DNA from 3 places in the Vallitalea okinawensis genome. Region 1 is predicted to be linked to each of the others. Evidence: riboswitches for the same ligand, from Rfam matches in the RefSeq annotation. Region 1 holds a riboswitch; each other region holds the start of a gene.
The links. A riboswitch is a leader RNA that binds a small molecule or an ion and turns the genes downstream of it on or off. The one in region 1 is predicted to bind lysine.
Positions count from the first base shown of each region.

Region 2: linked by a shared signal. The riboswitch ahead of C1Y58_RS00185 (Na+/H+ antiporter NhaC family protein) and the one ahead of C1Y58_RS11605 (aspartate-semialdehyde dehydrogenase) in region 1 are both predicted to bind lysine.
Region 3: linked by a shared signal. The riboswitch ahead of kal (3-aminobutyryl-CoA ammonia lyase) and the one ahead of C1Y58_RS11605 (aspartate-semialdehyde dehydrogenase) in region 1 are both predicted to bind lysine.

Region 1 is NZ_PQDH01000003.1:457,118-463,431, reverse strand. It holds gene C1Y58_RS11625 (ABC transporter permease) at 1-917, shown strand, start outside; gene C1Y58_RS11620 (sugar ABC transporter substrate-binding protein) at 937-1,917, shown strand; gene dapB (4-hydroxy-tetrahydrodipicolinate reductase) at 2,036-2,800, opposite strand; gene dapA (4-hydroxy-tetrahydrodipicolinate synthase) at 2,819-3,700, opposite strand; gene C1Y58_RS11605 (aspartate-semialdehyde dehydrogenase) at 3,743-4,756, opposite strand; lysine riboswitch at 5,050-5,222, opposite strand; gene C1Y58_RS11600 (transporter associated domain-containing protein) at 5,574-6,224, shown strand.
Region 2 is NZ_KZ672986.1:26,132-32,445, reverse strand. It holds gene C1Y58_RS00190 (metallophosphoesterase family protein) at 1-1,373, opposite strand, end outside; gene C1Y58_RS00185 (Na+/H+ antiporter NhaC family protein) at 1,512-3,077, opposite strand; lysine riboswitch at 3,228-3,409, opposite strand; gene panD (aspartate 1-decarboxylase) at 3,571-3,927, opposite strand; gene panC (pantoate--beta-alanine ligase) at 3,927-4,775, opposite strand; gene panB (3-methyl-2-oxobutanoate hydroxymethyltransferase) at 4,776-5,618, opposite strand; gene C1Y58_RS00165 (Rossmann-like and DUF2520 domain-containing protein) at 5,569-6,314, opposite strand, start outside.
Region 3 is NZ_PQDH01000003.1:54,795-61,108, reverse strand. It holds gene C1Y58_RS09740 (sensor histidine kinase) at 1-802, opposite strand, end outside; gene C1Y58_RS09735 (response regulator transcription factor) at 777-1,493, opposite strand; gene C1Y58_RS09730 (cupin domain-containing protein) at 1,689-2,180, shown strand; gene C1Y58_RS09725 (CoA transferase subunit A) at 2,493-3,155, shown strand; gene C1Y58_RS09720 (3-oxoacid CoA-transferase subunit B) at 3,148-3,831, shown strand; lysine riboswitch at 3,901-4,078, shown strand; gene kal (3-aminobutyryl-CoA ammonia lyase) at 4,313-4,696, shown strand; gene kce (3-keto-5-aminohexanoate cleavage enzyme) at 4,709-5,533, shown strand; gene kdd (L-erythro-3,5-diaminohexanoate dehydrogenase) at 5,540-6,314, shown strand, end outside.

The sequences.
Region 1 (6,314 bases):
TAGTACTGTCAGGTTATCTGGCAATTGTGTCCGAGAATTTTTTACATTTCGATAATTTAATGAACATTTTAAGACAAGCAACGACGATATCATTAATCGCAGTAGGGATGCTCATTGTCATCATCACAGCAGGAATTGATTTATCTGTTGGAGCTGTGATGGCACTATCCATTTGTGTCATGGGTATTGCTCTAAAAGCCGGTATTACAAATCCTTTATTGCTTATACTTATATGTATTGCGACAGGGACGGGTATGGGTATTATAAATGGTCTTTTACTAACTAAGCTACATTTACCCCATCCTTTTATTTCAACCATTGGTACGAGGAATATATCAAGAGGTCTAGCGCTCTTTATAACAGGTGCAGCTCCTATTATAGGTTTTCCAAAAATAATAGAAGTGCCAGGGTCTGCAGATATCAGTGGTATACCACTAAGTTTTATAATTGTTTTAATTGTATATGTGTGTGTGCATTTATTCTTAAATCATACTGTTTTGGGACGAGAGATTTATTCAGTTGGGGGAAATAAAGAGGCCGCTTTGCTATCTGGTATCAATGTGGGAAAAGTTTTGACATTTGTATACGGTTTTTCTGGTTTCATGTGTGCAAGTGCTGGTATAATATATGTAGGTCGTGTCGGAGGTGCTCTACCATTAGCGGGTACAACAGCAGATTTAGATGCTATTGCTGCTGTAATAATAGGAGGCGCATCATTCTTCGGTGGTAAAGGAACCGTTTGGGGAACGCTGATTGGTGTTCTGCTGATTTCAGTTATCCGCAATGGCCTTAATTTACTTAGTGCATCTGCTGATCTTCAGTATGTGGTTATTGGTCTTGTTATCGTGATAGCCGTTTTTGTTGATGTACTTAGAACCAAAGTAGAAGAAAAAGCTAAGAGAATGGCCAAAGCGTAGTCAAAGTTGGAGGCGACATATGAACGGAAGAAGCAAAGGTGTTATTATATGGATAGTTACAATAGTGATCTTTTCAGGGATCATAGGTTTGTATTTTTATAAAAGCTTTGAAGGTGATACAGTTAAGGAAGTAGAATCCGATAATAAAAAGACCATTGCTATTGTTCTAAAAGCCCTAGATAGTCAGCACTGGCACAGTATGAAAAAAGGAGCAGAAGCTGCGGCTAATGATTTAGATGTCAATGTAATTGTGTTAGCGCCTGACAAAGAATCTAACGTTGAGATGCAGTTTCAGATGCTGGAAGATCTCATAAGCTCTGAAGTGGATGCTATCGGGATTGCTCCTTGTGATTCAGCTGGTGTTGTACCCCTCATCATGAAGGCACAAGAAAAAGGTATAGTAGTCGTTACACTAGATACCAACGCTCAAACAGAGGTACTCTCCTTTATAGGCACAGACAATTATCTTGCAGGTAAGATGGCTGGTGAACGTTTCGTAGAAATATTAGATGGTAAAGGGCATGTTGGGCTTATTACAGGTGTGATCAAACAGCAAACTCACCAAGAAAGAGTTCAGGGATTTAAAGATGCCGTAGAGGACACAGAAATTGAAATTGACTGGATTAAAGAAGCAGACAGTAATTCAGTTTTAGCCATGAAAGTAATGGATGATAAATTGAAGGAGAGCACAGGTCATAAGCTTAATGGTGTTTTTGCTACCAATGCTCTGATGACTTTAGGTGTTTTAGAAGCGGTTCAGATGAGTGGTCAAACTATTAAAATAATTGGGTTTGACCTACAAATGGAATTATTTGATAGCATTGATAAAGGTGACATTGATAGCATTATTGCTCAAAATCCCTATGGAATGGGGTATGAGGCTGTGAATACAATGATGTTATCATTGAACAATGAAGAAGTACCGACTAGAGTGGACACAGGAACTGAAGTGATCACCAATGCTAATGTAGCAGACTACAAGAAATTCTACGAGAATTAATAAATAAATTCAAAAGGATATAGATTATAAGCACATTAAGGCTTACCAGTTAAGGTAGGTCTTTTTGGCGGTTTGAAAGTTAATAGAGGGGGTGTCTCTATCAACACCCCCACCTTGATTAATTTGTTTCTTGAATGAGATGACTCATATCATAAAGACCTTCTTTTCTACCATGCATAAATTTAGCAGCTCGAACTGCACCAACTGCAAAAACTTCTTTTGATAATGCGTTGTGTTTTAATTCAATAATTTCATCTTGACCTGCAAATAGGATGCTATGTTCACCTACAATAGTTCCGCCACGCATAGCATGAATACCAATCTCATTTTTATGACGCTTTTCTCTTTCACCCGAACGATCAAATTTATATTCATATGAAAAGTCCAAGGTCTCATTAATGGAGTGGGCGATAGCTAGGGCAGTTCCACTAGGAGCATCAACTTTTTGATTATGATGTTTCTCAATAATTTCTATATCAAAATTAGAGCCAGTTAAAACTTTTGCAGCCTGTTTAGCTAGACCGATAAGTAAGTTCACTCCGATTGACATATTAGCAGAAAAGAATACTGGGGCAGTCTGGCTGATTTGATAAACTCGGTCCATCTGCTCTTTTGATAAACCTGTCGTACAAAGTATGAGTGGGACTTTGGTTGCCTCAACATAATCTAATAAAGAATCAACAGCTACTGCGATGGAGAAATCAATAATTACATCTGCATCTACAGTACAGTTCTCCAAAGAATCAAATACTGGGTAAGAAAGTGCAGTATTTGTATTTAAATCAATTCCAGCTACGATTTCTGTTTCAGAGTCATTAGCAGCAACTTGGGATATCACTTGCCCCATTTTACCATTACAACCATGCATAATAATTTTTGTCATAAGTAAATCTCCTCGTGATTAAAATTTTAGTCCATAATCCTGCATAGCGCCCATGAGTTTGTCACGGTTGCTATCATCCATAGATGTTAAAGGTAGACGGCAAGGACCAGCTTCCATACCTAATATATTCATTGCTTCTTTAACTGGTATTGGATTAACTTCACTGAATAATGCTTTGTTTAAAGGCATCATATCCAACTGCATCTTTCTACTACCTGCTAGATCGCCATCCATGAATTTCTGTACAAGGTCATGAAGATCTCTTGGAACAATATTAGCTGCTACAGATATAACACCTTTTCCACCTATAGACATTAAAGGTACCACTTGATCATCATTACCAGAGTAAAGATCAAGTTTGTCACCACATAATGCCATCATTTCAGTAATAGTAGAAATATTACCACTGGCTTCCTTAACAGCTATGATATTTTCAATTTCAGCAAGTTGAGCTGCAGTAGTAGGTTCAATAGCAATGCCTGTACGACTAGGTACATTATATAAGACAATAGGAATCTTTACATTATTTGCGATATAGGCATAATGCTCATACAGACCTTTTTGTGTGGTTTTATTATAATAAGGTGTTACGATTAAAGCGGCATCTGCTCCTACTTCCTCCGCTTTCCTTGTTAAATGCAAAGCATGTTCTGTGTAGTTAGAACCAGTACCTGCTATAACTGGAACACGTTTATTAACTTTCTCTACAGTAAATCGAATACACTCTAATTGCTCTTCGTCTGTCATTGTAGATGCTTCACCAGTAGTACCACAAATAACAATGCAATCCGTATGATTGCTGATATGAAATTCAATTAATTTCTCTAACACTTCATAATTAACCCCTGTTTCTGTAAAAGGTGTTACAATTGCTACACCTGATCCTGTAAATAATGACATTCCATTAACCTCCTAATATTATTAAAAGTCAAAAATAAGCTTTTATTTCATTTCTTCTATTAGTTTTTCAGCGATTTGAATCGTATTTGTAGCGGCTCCTTTTCTAATATTATCAGCAACCACCCATAAGTTGACACCATTTTTAACACTTTCATCACGTCTGATACGACCTACAAAAGTCTCATCACGTCCAGATGCGGTTTCAACTAATGGGTAGATAGCCTTCCCAACTTCATCTTCAACAACAACACCTGGAGCATTAATCAAAGCTTCTTTTAATTCTTTTAGATCAAATGGTTTCTCAAATTCTAAATTGATGGCTTCACTATGACCATTAAAGACAGGAACTCGAACACATGTCGCTGTAATTGGTAGGTCTGTTTCATGAAGAATTTTGCGAGTCTCATGGACCATTTTCATCTCTTCTTTAGTATAACCGTTATCCATAAATACATCAATATGAGGTAAACAGTTAAAAGCTATTGGATGCTGGAACTTTTCAGGTACAAATTCTTCATTGTTTACATGTGCTTTCATACCTTCTTCTAAGTCTCTCCAACCAGCTACACCTGCACCAGAAACGGCTTGGTATGTAGAATAAACGACTCTTTTAATCTTAAATAAGTCATGTAGTGGCTTAAGAACCACCATAGCTTGAATAGTAGAGCAGTTTGGATTGGCGATGATACCATTGTGTCTGAAAATATCTTCAGGATTAACTTCTGGTACTACAAGAGGGATGTCTTCAACCATACGCCATGCAGACGAGTTATCGACTACAACGCATCCTTTTGAAGCTGCGATAGGAGCAAATTTCTTGCTAGTACTACCACCTGCTGAAAATAATGCGATATCAATTCCTCGGTCAAAGGATGTTTCAGTTAATTCCTCTACAGTATATTCATGGTCTTTAAACGTTATAGTATTTCCTGCGGACCTGGAAGATGCAAATAGATATAAATTTTTTATCGGTAAATTTCTTTCTTCTAAAATCTTAAGAAATGTTCTACCTACCATGCCTGTTGCTCCAACAATAGCTAGATTGATTTGTTTCATATGATCCCAACTTTCTACGTTATGTGTTTTTCTCTAATATTCATTCTAGTTGATATAAGTTGAATGACTTATATTCAATGTACATTTTATGAATATGCCAGGGGTATAGATGAAATTTCTTAAGTGTATTCCGCTGATTCTATTATAACAGAAAACATTAAGAGTGATAACCACTTTACATGTGAAGCAGGAAAGCATGATACCTTGATAGCAGAACTCAAACTTCCCTAGTACACAAAAAAACCAGCTACAGAGCTGGCCCATAAATATAGAAATACTATTCAAGTTCATCTATATTGGGTAGCACTCCATCATAAGTGATGACAGTCATACGACTATTAATCATATGCCCAGAGTTGGATGTACAGACATCTTTCCCTTCGGCATTTCACCCTTTCACTCATCCTCAACTATGTCTGTACATATCAGATAGGTTACTCATGAAAAATGCGCCTCTACCATATTTTTATGAAATTAGTTGAGCATATGATACCATTATCTAGAGGTGATGTCAATAATATTTTAAATAATCAAAATGGTTGAGGGTTATTCTATTGACTAAAACTTACATAGAATTAGTTATTGATTATTTCTTAAAATCCATGTAATATATAAGGGAAAAAGTTAATTTAGTAAAAGTGATGAGTTAATTTATTAAAATATCATAAAATATGTAAAATGTGCTGAAAATTGAATGTCAATTAGTTATGATGAGCCATTTCTTCATTGAGAATAATGTGTGGTAGCGTTATAAGCGGGTTGAAGATCATCATACTAAATGAGTATAAATATATAAATTATGTAGAGGAGTTATGATGTGATAAAATCAAGGATGAGTAAACTTAGCAAACAATTTTTAAGAGATAAAGTATCCAAAGTAGCAAGTTATATGGAAATCTTCTTATCTGTACTTATTTTGCTTGGTATTTTATTTGCTTCTTTTACCGTAGTACAACAGCTTAAAGATTTAACGTTCCAATTTACAAATGGGGGGACCATAGAGTTTCAAAGTTTCTTGACTCATGCTATTGAAATAATTATTGGTATTGAGTTTGTAAAAATGCTTGTCAAGCATACACCTGGTAGTGCTATTGATGTATTATTATTTGCCATAGCTCGTAAGCTGATTATATCAGAGTCAAATATGCTAGACTTTTTAATTGGCGTCGTTGCTATCGCAATTTTGTTTGGGGTAAAGAAGTACTTAACCAGCCTAGACAATAATAATACTGAAGATGAGATTATACTCAATGGAGGGACAACCATTGATGATGCCAATCAATTAGCACACCTTCACTTGAGAAATGATATGGGAAATACTTTAGCTGGTATACTAGCCAATATGGCAAAAGCTGATAATATTACTATTCAACCTGGGTACGAGTTACAAATTGATAATTATCTTCTTGAAGTATATTCAATGGATAGTAATTTGATTAAGCAAGTACGCATTAAAAGAGTCATCTAAACTTCCTATAATTAGGAAGTTTTTTGTCTATTAAGGTATGAAGTAAAAGAATATGTTAACAATAAAGTATGTAAATAAGCGTGATGGGGG
Region 2 (6,314 bases), on a different contig from region 1:
TCTTCGCTATCTCCCTTGATACTTACTGGTAGAAATTCCATCTTCATAACAGATTTTAGATGACATTTAGCTTTCTTACTTAACTCAATGATATGTATTCTATCCCTTATCCCAATAGCAAAAACTCTAACCGTTAAGGCGTGTATAGCACTTATCTTTCCTGGAGACTTCACATGAACGAAAGAATCAGCTTTCACATCTCTAACATATTTTCTCGGATCTCTACTTTTTGCAAAGCTTAAGTTACCTGATTGGGCTTTAATGATATATTCCTCTGTGGCACAAGCAGCATCCAATGTTTTTCCTACATGATAACTCCCCATCAAACAACCATGCTCCATATTGCTATCCCATAGATATCCCTTCTCAGTCAACAGTAAATAACGGTCATCTATAAAAGACATCATACCATCCTCTATTAATCGATCATCCCCTAATCTACAATGAGCTATGAACGTTGCTTCTTTGCTTGATGGCAGCTTCAGATTCTGTTTCACTCGTGTTTGAATTTCGGGTTGAGAACCTATAAGATTAGTAATGGATTTATTCATCAACCAATCCGGCTCTTCTTTTACCCCTCTCTTAACATGATCCAATGTAGATACCATTATTGCATCATCTAGTATATCAATTACACGGCTATGGCGATTACCGTCACGTGTATGATGACTATGTACTCCGGTTGTAAAGAAGTGTGTACCATTCCTTTTACTATAAGCATCCTGATGATCGTGACCTAGATGGTAATGAGCCGAGAACCACATAGTAATTTCAGGATAATTTTTAACTAACTCCATTAATTTAAATGGATTAAAATTTTGGTTAAGATAAGCATTGGTTGAACGAATATGAACTTCAGGTATATCCCTTAGTCCAGTAGTGGCGATAGGTGCATGAGAAAAAAATAGACATGGTATACCGGGTCGTTCCATTAGTTTTTCCTCGATCCAACTCAACTGTTCTTCTGAAATATAACATTCTTGGACACATAAGCATTCTATATCTTCTGGCATTTTATCATTGCAAACAAAGAATAATCTATAGGAAGGAAACTCTAAAACATCGTAAGTGGAACTAAGATTGAATGTCTCCATAAAAGCCTTAGCAAATGTTCCTTTTTCAATCATATAATTTCCCATTTCAAAATGGAGATCATGGTTACCTATAATGGGTCTAATGGGAGATTTTAAATGAGATAAATGTTGGAAAGCTTCTTTCAATCCCTCTACTAACCCTATGTTTTTGTTTGTTCCAAAGTCGCCTAAAGGTATGACTAAATCAGGTTTCACCGAGTTGATATCTTCAATCATTTGAGCTGTTGTGTTTTGATCATGTTTGTCCATATGAAAGTCACCTAGAACTACAATTCTCATGTCTTCACTCCTCGTATTATTTATTCTTCTCGATTATACTATAGTTCGAGTCATATTCACATAGTCAAAATGAATTAAATGATGATATAAAATAACCCAGCCTATCTATAAGAGATCTAGGCTGGGTAATTCAATCTATTATGCTCGAATCTTATTTGTAGATTTACTTTCATCAGTGGCTTTTACACCAAATAACATTACAATAGCGATCAGTGCGCAAACGCCTAAGAATAAAGATACAAAAGGATTTAAGCCAAAACCAGCTGGTACGAATCCTACAATAATGGCTACACCTGCAACAACTAAAGCATAAGGCGTCTGTGTCTTGACATGTGCTATATGATCACATGCACTAGCCATAGATGACATGATTGTTGTATCCGATACTGGTGAACAATGATCACCAAATACAGCTCCTGTTAAAACAGCTCCGATAACAGGTACTAGGAATTCTGGTCCACCAATTTGAACAGCTAAAGGTATGGCTAATGGCATAACGATAGAATTAGCTCCCCATGATGACCCTGTTGAAAATGCAACGATACATGGGATAATAAACATCATAATTGGTAATAAAAATCCTGGTAAGTTAATTTGTTGAGAAAGATCCACTATAAACTCAGCGGTTCCTAACTCTCCATTAACACCACCTAATGACCATGCTAATACTAGAATAAGTGCTGCAATGGTCATGGATTTTACACCCGAAATCCATGAATCCATGATCTCTTTGATTGAAAGTAGTCTCTGTACTAATGTCATAATAGCAGCTATGATCAATCCTCCAAAAGAAGCCCAAAGTAATACAACACTAGCATCAGCATCACCAAAAGCTTGTTTCACTGTTGCACCGTCCAGACCACCACCATTGATAAAAAGACCTATTAAGGTAATTGCAATGACAGAAATAATAGGAATAATGGCATTGTACCACTTACCGTTTTCAATATCCGAATCCATTGAAGAGACTTCATCAGACACTAATGGTGTGGCACCGTCTGCTAAGAGTTTTCCCATTTTAGAAGCTCTTCTTTCAGCTTTAGCCATTGGACCGAAGTCACGTCTAGATACGATAATGATGACTACAAAGATTAATGCTAGAATACTATAAAAACGATATGGGAGTGTATCTAAGAAAACATCATAAGCACTCAAATTAAGAGACATTTCTTGAATCCCATCATTAATTAATCCTAGCTCGAAGCCAACCCAAGTTGAGATTAATGCTATACTGGATACAGGTGCCGCAGTTGAGTCAACAATATAGGCTAATTTCTCACGTGGAACCCCCATCTTATCAGTAATACTTCTCATGGTATTACCAACAATTAATGAGTTAGCATAATCATCAAAGAAGATCAATAGACCCATTGCCCAAGTTGCTAATAAAGTTGACCGACTATTTTTAGCTTTTGAAACAATAAGATTAGCAATTCCCTTTGTCCCACCATTCTTGCTGAGGACTCCAATAAGTCCACCGATGGATAAACAGAAAATCAATATAGAAATATTCCAAGAGTCCGTAAGTGACCCAACAATATGTGTGTTTAAGGTTTCAGTAAATCCAAGTAATGGATTACCCCCAACTAAAATTGTAGCTCCAATGAAAACAGCTACGAATAATGATAATAATACTTCACCAGTTACAAGTGCAAGCACAATAGCAATTACTGGCGGTAACAATGATAACCATCCAAAATCCATGATTATTTCCTCCCTCTTATATTCGAGTTATATATTTAATTGAGTCTATCTTTTAGGTAATGAACAGACGGGAGGCATTAAAAAAACACCTAACAAGAGTTATTAGGTGTATATGATCTATACTAGACATACCTATCCCTTCTTAGCCCTATATGAGATAGCTCTCCATCAGGTAATGGGCATCTAACCTGATGACAGTCCTACACCTGTTTGATGTAGACCCAGCTCTAGATGTTGGTTTCTAAAGCTTCGGCGATGGCTCCTTTCACTATACCTCACAGGCTTCCGGCCTCAATACAGTTACTGATAGATATCGCACCTCTACCTCATCTTTTGGGATGAGGTATCTTTTGTTTAATTTACCTCTAATAATTTAACATAGCATTTCTCCAATGTCAACAACTTTTATACTGTAAATTTCATCCTTATAATCTAACTTAGTTCACTAAGGCTTCATTAGATATGATTATGTGTATCATAATAGTTTGCAAATCTAAAAATGCTTAACTATCTTATTATGTTCATCTAATAAAGCAACTTTTGGAACTAACTCTTTTGCTTCTTCACGATCCATCAACGCATAAGCAATAATAATAACTACATCTTCTCTTTGAGCTAGTCTTGCAGCAGCCCCGTTTAAGCAGATAGTTCCACTATTTCTCTCTCCTTTAATCACATAGGTTTCAAAACGAGCTCCATTATTATTGTTAACAATCTGCACTTTTTGCCCAGGTAAAATACCTGTAGCTTCAATCAATGCTTCGTCAATAGTGATACTTCCCTCATAGTTAAGGTTAGCATCTGTTACTCGTGCTTTGTGTAATTTACCTGTCATCATTTCAATTAACATTAATTTACCTCCAATCGAAGATTATCTATAAGTCGTGTCTTACCCATTTTTACTGCTAAAGCTATAAGAATTTTACCTTCTAATACATCTATGTCTTCTAGTGTTTTCTCACTTACTATACTAACATAATCAATTGTAGCGGCTGGTTGTGTTTGAATCATCTGCTCCATCAAGTCTCTGATCTCGGTGGCAGAACGCTGCCCTTGTTCAATCCGTGATTTAGCTTCCTGTAAAGCTTTATACAGAATAGTAGCTTGTTTTCTTTCTTCCTTGCTTAAATAAGCATTTCTAGAGCTCATTGCCAAACCATCTTTTTCTCGAACAATCGGACAAACTACTACTTTTAAAGGCATGTTAAGATCTTCAACCATTCGCTTAATAACAATAGCTTGTTGAGCATCTTTTTGCCCAAAATAAGCTCGATTAGGTTGAACGATATTAAATAATTTTGTGACAATGGTTGTTACCCCTTCAAAATGTGTTGGTCTAGAAGCACCACATAAATGATTTGTAAGTCCATTAACATTGACAAAAGTGGCATGATGAGTTTTATACATCATCTCATTATCTGGTATAAATATTATATCTGCTCCAGCTTCTTCGGCTAATTTCTTATCATTTTCTAAGTCCCTTGGATATTGATCTAAATCCTCATTAGGTCCAAATTGAGTTGGGTTAATATAAATACTCAATACTGTTATATCATTTTCCTTAGCTGATGATTCAATTAGGGATAAATGACCTTTATGCAAATAGCCCATGGTTGGTACAAATCCAATAGCCTTACCATCATAACGATATTGATCTAAAAGATTTCTTAATTTCTTAATCTCTTGACAAACTTGCATTTATTCCCCTCCTCCATATATTTTCCCAATAACCTCATCACTGAGGTGGAAGCTATGTTCTTCTGCTGGAAACTTTTTATCCTTTACTTCATTGACATATGCTTTTGTTGCAGTTTGCATCTCAGTTCTCATATCGGCATACTGTTTGACGAATTTAGGGATCATACGAGAGTATAACCCTAAGACATCATGACTGACTAACACTTGACCATTACAACTCACACCAGCACCAATACCGATGGTTGGAATACTAATTTCATCTGATATCATCTTAGCCAGTTCCATAGGTACACATTCAAGAACAATTGCAAAAGCTCCAGCTTTCTCAAGTTCTTTTGCATCTTCTAAGAGTCTTTTAGCCTCTCCCTCTGTTTTTCCTTGAATATAATACCCACCTAATTGATTGATGGACTGTGGGGTAAGCCCTATATGTCCCATAACAGGTATTCCTGCATTAACGATAGCCTTCACTTGGTCTAATACTTCTTTACCACCTTCAAGCTTAACAGCATTAGCTTTTCCTTCCTGTATGAGTCGCCCAGCATTTCTAACAGCCTCATACACCCCTAGGTGATAAGAAAGAAATGGTAAATCAGCTACTATTAATGCTCTTTTACTTCCTCTACTTACTGCTTTGACATGATGGAGCATATCTGCCATGGTTACCCTTGTGGTATCCTCATATCCTAAAACAACCATGCCCAATGAATCGCCAACTAATAGGATATCAACCCCAGCTTCATCAAAAATTTCAGCTGTTGGATAATCATATGCCGTTAGCATGGTTATGATTTCATTTTTCGTTTTCATTCTTCTGATAGTTTCTGTTGTTACCTTTTTCATTTTGTAATACCTCCTTAAGACCATCTAGAGTGTATTCATCTAATTGATTTTGTTTACGCACAATGCTTAAGGTGCTTTCACCTAATAAACGATAAATTTCTTCTATATGTTTATTCTCTTTAGAAATAGCTTGTAAATGTGTTCTTATTGTTCCAACATCACCTCGAGCAATAGGTCCTGTTAGAGCTGCTTCAGACCCTTTTTCTAAAAAGTTATGCAGTGTACCAGTTGCTAAAGGTTCTATAAGTTCTATAGCTGAATGTTGTTCAAATCCAGCTTTAACTAAGCATTCTATCCCTATATCCATTAATGTAACAAGATAATTGGATACTATACAGGCTGCAGCATGATATAGGGATTTTTGTTCAGTTTTTAATTCACGCACTTTTAGATGAACAACTTGCAATATCTTTTTTAATTCGTTCATCTGAGTACCTTTTCCTTCTAATGTAAGTGGTGTTTGACCTAATACTTTTAATGCATAATCCTCATCAGCAAAAGATAACATGGGGTGTAGAGATGCAACGGTAACTCCTTGTTGAAATAAGGGTTCTAATAATGCCGAAGAGTGAACCCCACTGGTATGGCATACTATTTTACTCTTCCAGTCAAGGTTGAGCTTTCCTAAATGTACAGCCATATCACCAATCCTATCATCAGGCATAGTCATCATAATTAACTGTGATGTAGTAATTA
Region 3 (6,314 bases), 400 kb from region 1:
TTAATAAATCTGTTGGTGGTATACCGATGCCACAATCCTTTATGGTTAATGCTACATAATTATCCAGCTTTTTTAAGGAGCAAATAATTTTACTACCTTCTTTATCGGAATATTTTATTGCATTGCTAAGAATCTGTTCGATAATAAATATATTCCACTTAGCGTCTGTAATAATTGCTAGAGAGTTACTTTCACATTCAATGATGGGAAATACATGATGCTGAATGAAAGAATTTTTCTTGTTATTAATAGCCTCCTTTAGCTGGCTGACTAAATCGACCTGAACAGGAATGAAATCTTTCTCAATTTCTTCAATGCGAATCATTTCAATAGCTTGATTAAGCATGTCCAGGAGGCGGGTATTTTCTTCTATTAGTTGACTAAATAAGATTTCATCCTCCATATTATCATGCTGTTGGAGAGCTAGTCTGGTAACAGAAATAGGTGTTTTCATATTATGGATCCAACTAGAAAAAAATCTTAAGTGTTCAGACGTTTTCATTTGTAATGAAGCTTTTTCTTTACCATGTTCTTTATGTATGATATTAATGAGTTGATCAAATCGATGATGTTCGGAAAGTATTGGCAAATCATTTCTGTAATAGTTCCAGTATCCGTAAAAACGATAAATCATGTAAATTACATAAAAGAAAAGTGAAATAGCTAGTGGATAAAAGAACATTTTTTCTTCTGCAATATAAAGATTAAAAAATAGAATAAGGAAAAAACTATTCAATGCATACATAGCACTCATAATAAGATGGTCCAGTATAAAATTACGCATTAGTTTTCGTATGCTCATGTTCAATCACCTCTGAATTGAAGATATAACCAACACCTCTTTTTGCACGAATACAATCTTCTAAGCCAAGATCAAGTAAACGGTCTTTAACCCTTTTAATGTTTACATTAAGTGTATTCTCATCAATAAAAGTGTCACTATCCCATAATCTACTCATTAAATCCTCTCTTGTAAGTACCTGATCGGGGTTTTCTATAAACGCTGTTAACAAAAGCAGTTCATTCTTGCTGATCTCAATTGCAGATTCACCAAAAGATAGGCGAAATCGCTCTTTATCTAGGGAAAGTCCTTTAATAACTGTTGGAATAGCTGTATTAACTTGGGTATGTTCATAACTTCTTCTTAAAAGGGCTTTCACTTTTGCTAAAAGAATATCCAAAGAGAAAGGTTTTACAATATATTCATCTGCACCTAATTCAATTCCATGGACTTGTTCGATATCACTGTTTCGTGCTGACATAATGATTATCGGTGCATTAGACAATTGTCTCAGAATTTTACATAAAATAAAGCCATCATAATAGGGTAGGTTGATATCCAAAAGAGTGAGGTCTGGCTTAATTCTTAAAAAAGCCTTATCAACATTCTCAAAATCATCAGTTACATATACCTCATAGCCAAAGCGTTCTAAAGCTTGCTTCACCGTTCCCCTTAATGGACGATCATCTTCAACGATATATATTTTGTACATACTAATCCTCCAATACCATTTGCTCCTCATATTTTATCATTAAATACCATAAAAGTTAACATAAAGTTATTATTTAATTTGATAATATACTACTGTATCCATTATAATAAAGATAAACTGTTATGCATAGTAAACAGCCATCAGGAAAAATAATAGGATTGATACAAAAGAATAAAATTGAAAGGTGACTATAAAATGACAACTCAAAAAAACTTAATTGATTTATTGAAATTAGAACCTCATCCTGAGGGAGGTTTTTATAGACAAGTCTATAAAGCTGAAGAGATACTTGAAGACTTACCATCTCGATTTGATGGTGCTAGATCATTTTCTACTGCTATTTACTTCTTGCTAACGAAAGAAACTTTTTCAGCTTTCCATATCATCAATCAAGATGAATTGTGGCATCACTACGAAGGAGGAACCCTAAAGATTCATATCATTGACCAAGATGGTAACTATTCTTTTAAATGTCTAGGTAAAAATTTAATGGACGGAGAAGAACCTATGGTAGTTGTACCTAAAGAAACTTACTTTGCTGCTGAAGTCATAGAAGGTGATTTTGTATTATCAGGATGTACAGTAGCACCTGGTTTTGAATTTAGTGATTTTAAAATGCCAGATCGTAGAGAACTAATTGAGCAATTTCCTGATCAAGAGAGAATTATTACGGAATTAACACAATAAGTAATCTCTTCGGAGATGAACCTGTCTTACACCTATCTAACCGAAATATTTCCATATAGACAAATAATCTAATGGGAATATTTCATTTTTTTATTAAAATGCAAGAATTGATAAAGTTACAGTGCTATAATATCAATATGAGCAATACATATTTACTTATGTCTAATATATAACTAAATATTTCTTGTAATTTAGTACTAATCACGAATTACTTCATGAAAAAGTGTTGAAAGATATACTTCTTAAAGGCATTATGCATAACTTACAACAGAATAGTTTATAGGGATGGGTATCCCATTGGGGAGGTATTTCATGAATAAACAAATCGATCAAGGAGCGTTAAAATCTCTATTCAAGGATGACATGACCATTATGGTTGGTGGCTTCATGGCTACTGGAAGTCCAGAAGAGGTTATTGATGCCATAATCGAATCTGGGGTAAAAGGGTTAACATTGATTGGTAACGATACTGCCACAGCAACAACTGGCATGGGACGTTTAGTTGCGTCAGGTCAAGTTAAAAAGGTAATCACATCACATATTGGACTTAATCATATTACCATTCAAAAATTGAATGCTGGAGAAATTGAAGTTGAACTCGTTCCACAAGGTACCATTATCGAGCGCATACGAGCAAAAGGCTGTGGTTTAGGTGGAATTTTAACACCAACCGGAGTAGGAACTGTTGTTGAAGAAGGTAAAGAAAAGCTAGAAGTAGATGGTAGGACATATCTCTTAGAAAAACCTTTATCTGCAGACTTAGCCATAATTCGAGCAGATAAAGTAGATGAATTAGGTAATTGCCGTTTTGTAGGTACTACTAGGAATTTTAATCCTATCATAGCAATGGCAGCAGACACAGTTATCTGCGAAGCTGAAGAAATTCTAACTGTAGGCAAAATACATCCTGATGATGTTATGCTCCCTCATATTTTTATTGATCACATTATTAAAGGGGGTAAAATCTATGGATAAAAAGCAAATGCGTAAAATCATTGCCTATCGTGCTGCAAGAGAAATTAATAATGGTGATATTGTTAATTTAGGTATTGGTTTACCAACATGTGTACCTAACTATATTCCAGAGGGTATTACAACTTATATTCATTCTGAAAATGGGTTGGTTGGAATGGGAGGCGAACCTGAAGATCATCTTAGAGATCCTAAGATGAGAGATGCTGGTAACGGTTATGTTACCGCTGATATGGGTGCTGCAACCTTTGATACTGCCATGTCTTTTGGTATTATCCGTGGTGGTCACCTAGATATCACTATCCTTGGAGCATTGCAGGTAGATGAAGAAGGTAACTTAGCTAACTGGATGATACCTGGTAAGAAAGTAGGTATGGGCGGTGCAATGGATTTAGTTGTTGGTGCTAAGAAAGTTATCATCGCTATGGAACATACTTCTAAGGGTAAAGTTAAGATTGTTAAGTCTTGTACATTACCATTAACAGCTCGTGGACGTGTTAGTATGATTATCACAGAAAAAGCAGTAATTGAGGTAACATCAAATGGGCTTGTTTTAAAAGAGGTTAGTCCTTATTCATCCGTTGAGGATATTAGGGCTACTACAGAAGCTGAATTAATTATTCCTTTAGATTTAAAAACAATGGAACTACCTGAAGGGTTTATAGAAAATAAATCCTGATGAAAATTAAATAAGAAGACGTCATTAATAGAACTATAGGGTATTAAAAAACTCTATAAGATTTCTAATGATATAAATAGAGGTGCAAAAGGAATGGGTAATCATAAGTGCTAAGAAGTTGAGCCTTCAATATTATGATGAATTATCTTTTTGCCGAAAGCTTATATTGGCTCAGTGGTATAGGCTTGGTGATCGGGTACAAAGCTTGATCATTGCCATAATCAATTTATGGAGCGCTATTTATGTATTCATACATAAATGACGCTCCTTTTTAGTTTGCTTTTTTAAGTTAAATAAGGATTCTAAAGTTATAATCACACATGGAATGAAGTATAGCAATTTTTAACTGTTGTAATAATGAAGTATATCTTATGAATTAAGAAAATTACCTTGAATAAGTAAATGTTTTGCCTATATAAGTTGAACTATTCACCTTATAAATCATGGACTATATATTAAAGATCAATGGGAGGTTACTTTAATGGAGAAAAGTCTTATACGTTTACGCATGAGTGAGCATGATGCTCATTATGGCGGCGGTCTTGTAGATGGTGCTAAAATGCTCCAATTCTTTGGAGACGTAGCAACAGAGTTACTTATTCGTCATGATGGTGATGAAGGTTTATTTGCTGGTTATGAGGAGGTTACCTTTCACGCACCTGTATTTGCTGGTGATTACATTGAAGTTGAAGGAGAAATTATAAAAGTAGGTAACAGTTCTAGAAAAATGAAATTTGAAGCAAGAAAAGTAATTGTTCCAAGAAGAGACATCAATGATTCAGCCTGTGATGTATTAGAAGAACCAGTCCTTGTTTGTACTGCAGTTGGTACCTGTGTGGTTCCAAAAGATAAACAACGCCATTAAGGAGGTACTTTTATGAACAGTTTAATTATAACTGCCGCAATCTGTGGAGCAGAGGTGAAAAAAGAGCAAAACCCTGCCATTCCATATACTGTGACAGAGATAGCAGCTGAAGCTGAAAGAGTCTATAATGCTGGTGCAAGTATCATCCATCTTCATGTTCGTGAAGATGACGGTACACCAACCCAAAGTAAAGAGCGCTTTAAAGCTTGTATGGACGCTATATATGAAAAGTGCCCAGACGTCATTATTCAACCTTCTACAGGCGGAGCTGTTGGTATGAGTAATGAAGAACGCTTACAACCTATTACTTTACAACCAGAAATGGCAACCCTTGATTGTGGCACCTTAAATTTTGGTGGTGATGAAATCTTTGTTAATACAGAGAATACCATTCAAACTTTTGCTAAAGAAATGACCAGATTGGGGGTCCGTCCAGAGCTTGAATGTTTTGATAAGAGCATGATAGATACGGTTATTCGCTTAAACAAGAAGGGCTATATATCCGACCCTCTTCATTTTAGTTTAGTTATGGGCGTTCCAGGTGGTATATCAGGAGAGCTAAGAGATTTTACCTACCTTAAAGACAGTTTGCCTTCTGGTGCAACATTTTCAGTAGCTGGCATTGGACGCTATGAGTTTAGTCTAGCAACTGCATCTATCATAACAGGTGGTCACGTTAGAGTAGGGTTTGAAGATAATATTTACTTAGAAAAGGGTGTGTTGGCTAAGTCCAATGGGGAATTAGTTGATAAAGTCGTACGTCTTGCAAAAGAATTAGGAAGATCAATCGCTTCTCCATTAGAAGCACGACAAATACTATCACTGAGGAAGGAGTAGTTATTTATGAAAGGATGTAAGTTCGGAACTCACCGTGTAATTGAACCAAAGGGTTGCTTGCCACAAGCAGCAAAAAAAATTGATAGTAGTATGAAGATCAGCAGTAATGAAATCAAAATTGATGTGAGGACCCTTAATATAGATTCTGCTAGCTTTACTCAAATCAAAGAAGCCTGTCATAAAGATGTTGAGAAGATGACTGAGATGATTACAACTATTGTTTCAGACAGAGGTAAAATGCAAAACCCTGTAACAGGTTCAGGTGGTATGCTTATAGGAACAGTCATAGAGATTGGTGATGATTTTCCTGATCAAAATCTTAAGATTGGAGATAAAATAGCAACTTTAGTGTCTCTATCATTAACACCTTTAAAAATCAATAACATTAAAAAGATACATTTAGAGAATGACCAGGTTGATATAGACGGTCAAGCCATTTTATTTGAAAGCGGCTTATACGCTGTACTACCTGAAGATTTGCCAGAAAAGGTAGCATTAGCAGCATTGGATGTAGCAGGTGCCCCAGCTCAAGTTGATAAGCTGGTTAAGTCTGGTGATCGTGTTTTAATCATCGGTGGTGGCGGTAAGTCAGGTATACTTTGTTGTTATCAGGCTATGAAAAAGTTAGATGGACGTGGTCAACTCATCGTCATCGAATATGATCGCGAAAATGCAAAGCGTATTAAAGAGATGGGATTAGCTCATCATGTCATTATCGCAGATGCAAGAAAAGCAGTAGATGTTTATGAACAAGTAGTTGCATTGACAAATGGAGAAGGCG